2 regions of the Pseudomonas sp. NPDC089734 genome follow, and region 1 is predicted to be linked to the other one. Evidence: riboswitches for the same ligand, from Rfam matches in the RefSeq annotation. Region 1 holds a riboswitch; the other holds the start of a gene.
The links. A riboswitch is a leader RNA that binds a small molecule or an ion and turns the genes downstream of it on or off. The one in region 1 is predicted to bind cobalamin.

Region 2: it holds a riboswitch for cobalamin, as region 1 does, so the genes downstream of both, cobW (cobalamin biosynthesis protein CobW) here and ACIPY9_RS08490 (ABC transporter substrate-binding protein) in region 1, are expected to answer to the same signal.

Annotation. Positions count from the first base shown of each region.
Region 1 is NZ_JBIVGV010000005.1:104,142-109,040, reverse strand. It holds gene ACIPY9_RS08495 (ABC transporter ATP-binding protein/permease) at 1-1,273, shown strand, start outside; cobalamin riboswitch at 1,323-1,538, shown strand; gene ACIPY9_RS08490 (ABC transporter substrate-binding protein) at 1,672-2,685, shown strand; gene ACIPY9_RS08485 (FecCD family ABC transporter permease) at 2,682-3,704, shown strand; gene ACIPY9_RS08480 (ABC transporter ATP-binding protein) at 3,701-4,492, shown strand; gene ACIPY9_RS08475 (pseudoazurin) at 4,515-4,899, shown strand, end outside.
Region 2 is NZ_JBIVGV010000006.1:122,240-127,138, forward strand. It holds gene cobN (cobaltochelatase subunit CobN) at 1-695, opposite strand, end outside; gene cobW (cobalamin biosynthesis protein CobW) at 699-1,763, opposite strand; cobalamin riboswitch at 1,871-2,073, opposite strand; cobalamin riboswitch at 2,282-2,485, shown strand; gene ACIPY9_RS10000 (CbtB-domain containing protein) at 2,580-2,765, shown strand; gene ACIPY9_RS10005 (CbtA family protein) at 2,777-3,472, shown strand; gene ACIPY9_RS10010 (cobalamin biosynthesis protein) at 3,465-3,872, shown strand; gene cobM (precorrin-4 C(11)-methyltransferase) at 3,915-4,661, shown strand.

The sequences.
Region 1 (4,899 bases):
GCTGGTGGATCGCAGTGTCGAACTGCTGGCCTCGTTCATCATCAACCTGGCTCAGGTGCTGGCATTCGCGGGGGTGTTGTGGAACCTCTCGGGTGTCCTGAATTTCCAGGTGCTGGGCCATGACGTCACGATCCACGGCTATCTGCTGTGGGCTGCCGTGCTCTACACCGCACTGGGCACCGCCTTCACACACTTTCTCGGTAGCCCCCTGCAACCGTTGAACTTCCAGCAACAGCGTTATGAAGCGGACTTCCGTGCCAGCCTGCTGCGCAAACGCGACCACGCCGAACAGATTGCACTGTATGGCGGCGAAGCGGCCGAAAAACGGCAGCTGGGCGAACGCTTCGAGCACATTGCAAGCAACTGGTGGCAGTTGATGGAGCGCATGCGCAAGTTGCAGTTCTTCACCGTGAGCTACGACCGGGTCAGCCGCATCATCCCGGTCTTCGCCGCCCTGCCCGCCTTTCTTGCCAAGACCATTACCCTCGGTGGTCTGATGCAGATCCGCAGTGCCTTTACCGCGGTTCAAGGCTCGCTCAGCTGGTTCATCGACGTCTATCCACGGCTTGCCGCCTGGAGCGCTACCGTGGAGCGTCTCGGTCAGTTCCAGCAGGCCATCGAGGCCACTCGCGGCCAGGTTCGGGATATCGAGCGCACCGCAGCACTGCGAATAGAGGGTCTGCAAATCCACCGGCCAGATGGCAGTGTGCTGCTCGACAACATCAATGCCAGCGTCCACACGGGCGAATGGCTGCGTATCGAAGGCCGTAGCGGCCTGGGGAAATCCACCCTGTTGCGCACGTTGCAAGGTTTGTGGCCCTACTATCGAGGCGACTGGGCGTTGCCCGGCGGATCGAGCCTGCTGATTCCGCAACAGCCTTATCTTCCCGAAATGCCACTGCGCCAGTTGCTGACTTATCCGGCCACCGAATGCCCGTCCGATGCACGCCTCGTTCAAGTGCTGCACCGGGTCGGGCTGTCGAAGCTGGAACATCGTCTGGACCATCAGACCGAATGGACCCGCGAGCTGTCCGGCGGTGAACAACAGCGTCTGGGCCTGGCCCGTGCCCTGCTGTATGCGCCACAGACGCTGTATCTGGACGAAGCGACCAACCAGCTGGATGACCAGAGCGCCTGCCAGTTGCTCAAGGTCATTCGGGAGGAGCTGCCCGATACCCTGGTGATCGGTATCAGCCATCAAACCAGCGTGGCCGGTCTGTTCCAGCGGACACTGAATCTGCAGCCCGCCACTCACTCCGCAGCCACGGCATGACCGGGGGGCAGGCTTCGCGCAAAGCATTAGCCACTGCCCCCCTTATCGTTTACCATCGCGCCCCGTCGGTTTCCGAGAGGAACTAACAGGGAATTCGAGAGCCCCGTCATACACGGGGCTCAAACGAAACTGCCCCCGCAACTGTAGGCATCGAGTCAGCTCCATCATGGCCACTGGGTATTTCCGGGAAGGCCGGGGCAAGCCAGATTGGCTGAATGACCATGACATGCCAGTCAGGAGACCTGCCGACCTGCATATTCACTGACCGGCGGGGTGTCCGGGAAGGACATCCGCACGCCGGTCCACGGCGACCTTGCCCTGCTTCCCAGCGCAGTGCCGAGGATGTGTTTCCTGTCTGTACATTGCACCTTGCACGTACGAAACGGAGATCGCATTACATGTCACTGCCTCGCCTTGCCGCACTCATTGCCGGTCTGAGCCTGTCCACCCTGACGCTGGCCGCGCCCACTCAATACCCGCTGACGGTCGAGAACTGTGGTCTGAAGCTGACCTTTGCGCAGGCTCCGCAAAGGGCCGTGACCATTGGCCAGTCCGGCACTGAAATGCTTTACGAACTGGGTCTGGGCGACAGGCTGGTGGGCACGTCGTTGTGGTTCAACGATGTACTGCCTCAGTTCAAGGCTCAGAACGACAAGGTCGAACGTCTGGCGGACAACGACCCCAGCTTCGAGGCCGTCATCGGCAAGCGCCCGGAACTGGTCGCCGTCCAGCTGGAATGGATGGTCGGAGCCCAGGGTGTGGTCGGCACCCGCGAACAGTTTCATGACTTGAAGATCCCTACCTACATCATGCCGTCCGACTGTGAAGGCAAGGACAATCTGGTCGGCGCTGACGGCACGCGTCTGGAGCCTTTTCGCATCGACACCATCTACAAGAGCATCGAACAGCTCGCGCAGATATTCGATGTGCAGGATCGCGGCCAGCAACTGGTTGCACAACTGCGCAATCGTCTGGCCCATGCGGTGGCGAACGTGAAGCAGAACAAGGCCCGTGATGTGTCCGCCGTGTTCTGGTTCTCCAGCGCCGATATCGATATCGACCCTTATGTGGCCGGTCGCAAGGGTATTCCGGACTTCATGCTCAATAACCTGGGCATGCGCAACATCGTCGAATCCGATGAGGAATGGCCGACCGTGGGCTGGGAAACCATTGCCAAGGCCAACCCGGACATTCTGGTGATTGCGCGCATGGACCGTCGCCGCTTCCCGGCCGACGACTATCGCAGGAAACTCGAATTCCTCAAGTCCGACCCGGTGACCCGCAACATGGATGCAGTCAAGCATGACCGTATCGTGATCATCGACGCCGATGCCATGCAGGCCAGCATCCGCCTGTTCACGGGTATCGAAGAGCTGGCCGAAGCGGCCAATCGCTACAACGCCGCGCAATGAGACTGACCACGGCGCTCATTCACACACTCTGGGTTTCGGCAGTGCTGTTGCTGGCCATTGTCGCCGGTGCGGCCATCGGTGAAACCAGCATCAGCCTGCCCGTGGTTTTCCAGGTGTTGGCGAACAAACTCTGGGCAGCCGGGTATGTGCTCGATCCGATCGATGAAGGCATTGTCTGGAACTACCGCCTGACGCGCGCCATCGTGGCCGCCGCCTGTGGCGCGGGGCTGGCCATTTCCGGAGTGGTGCTGCAATCGCTGCTGCGCAACCCGTTGGCCGACCCTTATCTGCTGGGCATTTCGGCGGGCGCCTCGACCGGTGCTGTGCTGGTGGCCATCCTCGGGTTGGGTGCCGGGGCCATTTCCATGTCGGCAGGTGCTTTCGTCGGCGCCCTGGCGGCCTTCTCGCTGGTCGCCCTGCTCGCCCGCTCCTCCCACGGCTCGACCACCGCCGGGCACATCATTCTGGCCGGCATCGCCGGATCGCAACTGTTCAATGCACTGACGTCGTTTCTCATCACCAAGTCGGCCAGTTCCGAACAGGCCCGCGGCATCATGTTCTGGCTGCTGGGCAACCTCAGCGGCGTCCGCTGGCATTCGGTGTGGCTGGCCGTGCCGGTGGTGCTGATCGGGCTGCTGGTCTGCCTGTGGCACCGACGCTCGCTGGATGCTTTCACATTCGGCAGCGACTCGGCCGCTTCACTCGGCATTCCGGTAAGGCAGGTACAGGTCATGCTGATTGCCTCGGCGGCACTGGTCACCGCAGTGATGGTGTCCATCGTCGGCTCCATCGGTTTTGTCGGGCTGGTGATTCCCCACGCCGTACGCATGATCGTCGGGGTGCGGCATGCGCGACTCATACCCTTCAGCGCACTGAGTGGCGCGCTGTTCCTGGTGGCCGCCGATGTGCTTTCCCGAACCCTCATCAAGGGCCAGACAGTCCCCATAGGGGTCATCACGGCCCTGATCGGAGCACCGGTCTTCGCACTGATTCTCGTCAGGGGGAAAACCTCACGATGAACGCGTTCTCGCCTGTCGCCGATGTGGCCACTCTGACGTGCTCCGGCCTGGGCTACTCGGTCAAGGGCAAAACCCTGCTTCAGGGTGTGGACCTGAGCATCGTTCCGGGTGAAACCCTGGGCATTGTCGGCCCAAACGGTTCAGGGAAATCGACCCTGCTCAAGTTGCTCTCCGGTATCCAGATGCCCACCAGCGGGCAGGTGCAGCTCAATGGTCAGGCGCTGACAGGCATGAAGCGGCGCGATATCGCCCGCCTGCTGGCCGTCGTCGAACAGCAGGCCGATACCAGCGACGCCATTACGGTACTCGATGCCGTCGAACTGGGACGCACCCCCTGGCTGTCGGCTCTGGAGCCCTGGAGCGACAACGACGACAGCATCGTTCGCCAGGCCTTGCAGGATGTCGACATGCTGCACCTGATCCAGCGTGCCTGGCACACCCTCTCCGGTGGTGAGCGTCAGCGTGCCCATATCGCCAGGGCACTGGCCCAGCGCCCGCAGATATTGCTGCTGGACGAGCCCGCCAACCACCTGGACATCCAGCATCAACTGTCGATTCTGGGGCTGATCAGGTCATTGCCGGTCACCACGGTGATTGCCCTGCACGATATCAATCAGGCCCTGGAATGCGACCGTGTGGCGGTCATGGAGAACGGCCGGATGGTCGCACTGGGCGTGCCGGCCGACGTGCTGACACCCGAGCGCCTGCTGAGCACGTTCGGCGTCAAGGCCCACTGGCTGACCGACCCCTTCGACGGCGCGAAAATCCTGCGCCTGCTCCCTCACTGACCGAATCCGGAAACCTGTGAATATGCGTATTCCTGCTGCACTGACCCTGCTCCTGCTGACTTGCTGCCCACCAGCCATGGCCCAGACCTACGAAGTCAAGATGCTCAACCGTGGCGCGGCGGGCAGCATGATCTACGAGCCTGACTTCCTGCATATTGCACCGGGCGATACCGTGAAGTTCGTCGCGACCCACAGCAGCCACAATGTAGCCTCCATTCCACAACTGCTGCCGGCTGGCGCCACCGGTTTCAAGGGCAAGATCAACGAACAGCTTGAACTGACCCTAGACACACCCGGCTTCTACGGCATCCAGTGCATCCCCCATCTGGCGATGGGCATGGTGATGCTGATTCAGGTGGGCGAACCCGCCGAGCCGTCACCTGCCATACCGACCACCCTGCCCGCAC
Region 2 (4,899 bases), on a different contig from region 1:
TTCAAGCCTTCGGCCTGCAAGCGCTCACAGAACACATCGATGAAACCGGTGTTGGCTGCCTGCAAGTGAGAGCGATAGAACAACAGCGCCACCACCGGCTGCCCGGCGCTCCAGTCGGCCTGCCAGTCCGCGAGTTCCGCACCCGGCTTCTGCGGATGGTAGATCGCCGTACGCGGCAAGGGCGCAGGTTCTGACCATGGGTAATCGCGCTCAAGCCAGGTACTGGCCAGACAGCGATACAGGTCCAGCGCATTTTGCAGACCGCCCTGACGCAGAAACTGCCAGAGCCGGTCCCGTGCGTCGGCAGGCACCGTGCTCAGATCGCTCAGTTCAGGGTCGGGACGGTCGTCGCCGGGCACCAGAATGACCTGCACGCCACGGGCCGCCAGTTCCATCAGGCGTTCGACGCCATAACGCCAGTAGCCGATGCCGCCGTGCAGGGAAATCAGAATGACTTTGGCGTGACGTAGCACGTCATCGACATACAGATCCACCGAGGCGTGGTTCTGCACCTGCATCGGGTTGGCCAGTCGCAGGCTCGGGTAATCTTCGGGCAACTGCTGCGCGGCCTCGGCCAGCAGCGCCAGACTCGAATCGCCGCTGCAGAGAATCACCAGCTCGGCCGGGGTCTGCCCCAGGTCGGCAATGCTATCGTCGGGTACGAAACCGCCCGGCTGGGTTCTCAGCAGGTGCATGGATCAACCGGCAATCGCAGCATTGAGCTGGGCTTCCAGCGCCGCGGCATCCAGTTCCTGGCCAATCAGCACCAGATTGGTGATGCGCTCTTCATCGGCACGCCATGCACGGTCGAAATGCTTGTCGAAACGTGTGCCCACACCCTGGATCAGCAGGCGCATCGGCTTGCCGGGAATCGCAGCGAAGCCCTTGACCCGCAGAATGCCGTGCTTCACCACCAGTTGCGTCAGGGCATCGAGCAGCAGGCTTTCATCGGCTTGCGGCAGTTTGATGGAAATCGAGTCGAAAGCATCATGATCGTGGTCGTCATGATCATCATCGTCGTGATGGTCATGGTGAGTCTTGCGACCATCGATATGCAGTTCCGACTCGGCACCGACGCCCAGCAGCACATTGATCGGCAGACGGCCGTTGCTGGCTTCGATGACCTTGACCGCTGGCGGCAGTTCTTCGGCCACTTCGGCGCGCACGGCTGCAAGGCCGTCGGCATCGATCATGTCGGCCTTGTTGAGGATCACCAGATCGGCGCTGGCCAGTTGATCAGCGAACAGTTCATGCAACGGGGATTCATGGTCCAGATTCGGGTCAAGCTTGCGCTGGGCATCCACCTGATCGGGGAACGCGGCGAAAGTGCCTGCCGCGACCGCCGGGCTGTCCACAACGGTAATTACCGCATCGACGGTGCAGGCATTGCGGATTTCCGGCCACTGGAAAGCCTGAACCAGCGGCTTCGGCAGTGCCAGCCCCGAAGTTTCGATCAGAATGTGGTCCAGGTCGCCGCGACGTGCCACCAGCTCGCGCATCACCGGGAAGAACTCTTCCTGCACCGTGCAGCACAGGCAGCCGTTGGCCAGCTCATAAACCCGGCCGGTCGCCTCCTCTTCAGTGCAGCCAATGGTGCATTGCTTGAGGATTTCGCCGTCGATGCCCAACTCACCGAACTCATTGACGATCACGGCGATACGACGCCCTTCGGCGTTATCGAGCATGTGGCGCAACAGCGTGGTTTTGCCCGAGCCCAGAAAGCCGGTGACGATGGTGACGGGAAGTTTGGCCAGTGTTTTCATCGGATGCCCTTTGGCAATACGGCGGGCAAGCAGGACGAGAGCCGGGCACAAGGCACGGATCGAATCGCCACCGGATCACCCCGCCCGGTTGTAGTGAGAATTCGTGGGCCTGTGGCCCGGTTCGAGGCAGGTCTCCTGGCTCACGGCGGCGTGTCGACAGCATGGCCGACCGGCATTCATCGCGCCTTCCCGCTTGCGCAGTGGCCGTGCGATAAAGATCACCGTTTACAGTTGCGGGGGCAGCTGCGGCTTGGACCGCATTCCCGTCTTAGGCTTTGTACGAAAAGTGGCTGTGCTCGGTGATGCTGCGTTAAAAACAGGCTCGGAATGCTCATTTACAACACGTAAACTCCGCTTCCTCGCCTGTTTTTGCCTTGCCTGACCTTAGCTCGCCGACTTTTCGTACAGAGCCTAGCTTTACCTTCTTCGCGGGTAAAGAACCTCAAGTGCGCAAGGCTACGCAGTGGTCGCAGGCAGGTCAATCGTTCAGATTGACGTTCAGTGGCCGCCCATGCTCTCCTACACAACTTGTTACGGGTGCCCCTCACGGGGTGAAACGGGAAACCGGTGCGCTCAGAACCCTGAGTCAGTCCGGTGCTGCCCCCGCAACGGTAAGCGAGAGAAGGCCAGAACCACTGTGCTGCGGCATGGGAAGGTGGCCTTGAAGGTGAACTCCACGCCCCTCGCGAGCCCGGAGACCGGCCCGCTACTGACTCAATGACAAACCCGCGGTGGGCGGGCGCAGTTGAAGCCTTCTGACCGTCGTCAGCAGGCTTTTGTGCGCATGGCCATCTGCAGAAACCAGAGGGAAGCGCCATGTCGACCATCAGCAGCAGCCATTCGGCCAGCACCACGTCCACCCAGACCCAACGCCTGACCGCCGCCCTCAGCGCCGCGATCCTTGGCGCCTGCCTGGTGTATTTCGCCGGTTTCTCGCACATTGCCGCCGTTCACAACGCCGCCCACGACACACGTCACAGCGCCGCCTTCCCCTGCCATTGAGACCTGACGCCATGTTCAAGCGAATCGCCCAGACGGCAGGCTTCACCGGCCTGTTGGCGGCCCTGCTGTTGACCCTGCTGCAAAGCTTCTGGGTCGCGCCCCTGATTCTTCAGGCTGAAACCTACGAAAAGGCTCCCGCCGAACATCTACACGAGCATGCCGAAGGCACCGCCGCGCACAGTCACGACGATGAAGCCTGGGAACCGGAAGATGGCTGGCAGCGCGTACTCTCCACCACCGGTGGCAATCTGGTGGTTGCCGTCGGCTTTGCCCTGATGCTGGCCGCCCTCTACACCCTGCGTGCGCCGGGCCGCACCTCTCAAGGCGCGCTCTGGGGGCTGGCCGGTTTTGCGGTATTCGTCCTGGCCCCTACGCTGGGCCTGCCACCCGAACTGCCCGGCACGGCAGCCGCCGACCTGAACCTGCGTCAATACTGGTGGATCGGCACGGCCGCCTCCACCGCCGCGGGTCTGGCCTTGCTGGTGTTCGGCCAGAACGGGCTGCTCAAGGTGCTGGGCGCAGCCATTCTTGTCGTACCTCATCTGATCGGCGCGCCACAGCCTGCAACCCATGAGAGCCTGGCTCCCGAAGCCCTGGAGTCGCAGTTCATCCTGGCGTCGCTGCTGACCAACGCACTGTTCTGGATTGCTCTGGGCCTGATCAGCGCCTGGTTGTTCCGTCGCAACAACACCGACCTGCATGCCTGAGTCTCTGGTAGCGGGGATCGGGTGCCAGCGTGGCTGTACAGCCACGCTGTTGCTGGAGCTGATCGAGCGCAGCTTGCAGGCCCATGGCCTGGATATCAGCGCCATCACCGCCCTCGCCTCCACTGATATCAAGCAGGACGAACCGGGCTTGCTGGAGCTGGCTGAAAGGCTGTCAGTCCCGCTGATCTTTTTCAGCGCCGACCAACTGGCAGCTTACGAACCTCAGCTCACTCATCGTTCGCCCAAGGCTTTCGAGCATACGGGTTGTTACGGCGTTGCTGAAAGTGCGGCCCTGGCGCTGGCCAGCCAACCGGGCAAAGGCCCGGCCACCCTGGTGATTTCACGCCAGAAAAGCCCACAAGCGACATTTGCCTTGGCATCCGGCCCTGCTCCGGGTTGATAATCCGCCGCTCATTCACCGCGCCCGACACTGGAGAACCCATTGACCGTCTTTTTCATCGGTGCAGGTCCTGGCGACCCGGAGCTGATTACCGTTAAAGGCCAGCGACTGATCCATTCCTGCCCGGTCATTATTTATGCTGGCTCATTGGTTCCAGTGGCCGTTCTGGAAGGCAATCGGGCCGTTCAAGTGGTCAATAGTGCCGAGTTGCACCTGGAACAGATCATCGCCTTGATGAAATCTGCTCATGCACAAGGCCAGGATGTGGCCCGCGTCCACTCCGGCGACCCGAGCCTGTATGGCGCCATCGGTGAGCAGATTCGCTGCCTGCGCGAACTGGGTATTCCCTTTGAAATCATCCCCGGTGTGACTGCCACTGCCGCCTGTGCGGCGCTGCTCGGCAGCGAACTGACCCTGCCGGATATCTCCCAGAGCGTGATCCTGACTCGCTACGCCGACAAGACGTCAATGCCGGCAGGCGAAGAACTGGCGAGCCTGGCTCAGCATCGAGCCACCATGGCCATTCATCTGGGGGTCAAGAATCTGCAGAAAATCGTCGATGAGTTGATACCGCATTATGGTGCGGACTGCCCGATAGCCGTGGTTCATCGTGCCAGCTGGCCGGATCAGGATTGGGTTCAGGGGACGCTGACCGACATTGGCGAGAAGGTACAGGCGAAGGGGTTCAAGCGTACGGCGCTGATACTGGTGGGACGTGTGCTGGCCAGTGACACGTTCAGCGAGTCATCGCTGTATCGTGCGGGGCATGCGCATTTGTTCAGACCGTAGGACCGGATTTATCCGGGAAAGCATTTTTTCTGCCAGCGCAGATGCGGCGAATGTATCAGGCTCTTCCCGGATAAATCCGGTCCTACAGGTTCCGCCCTACTGCGGGCTTTTCGTGTTTGAAAAGCGAAAGAAGGCTCTTTGCCACGATGGTACAGACACCGCAGAACAACACGCTCCTCGTCAGGAAACATATCCGGATTTTGTTGTGTGGCGAGTATCGGTTCCGCCTTTACGGCGG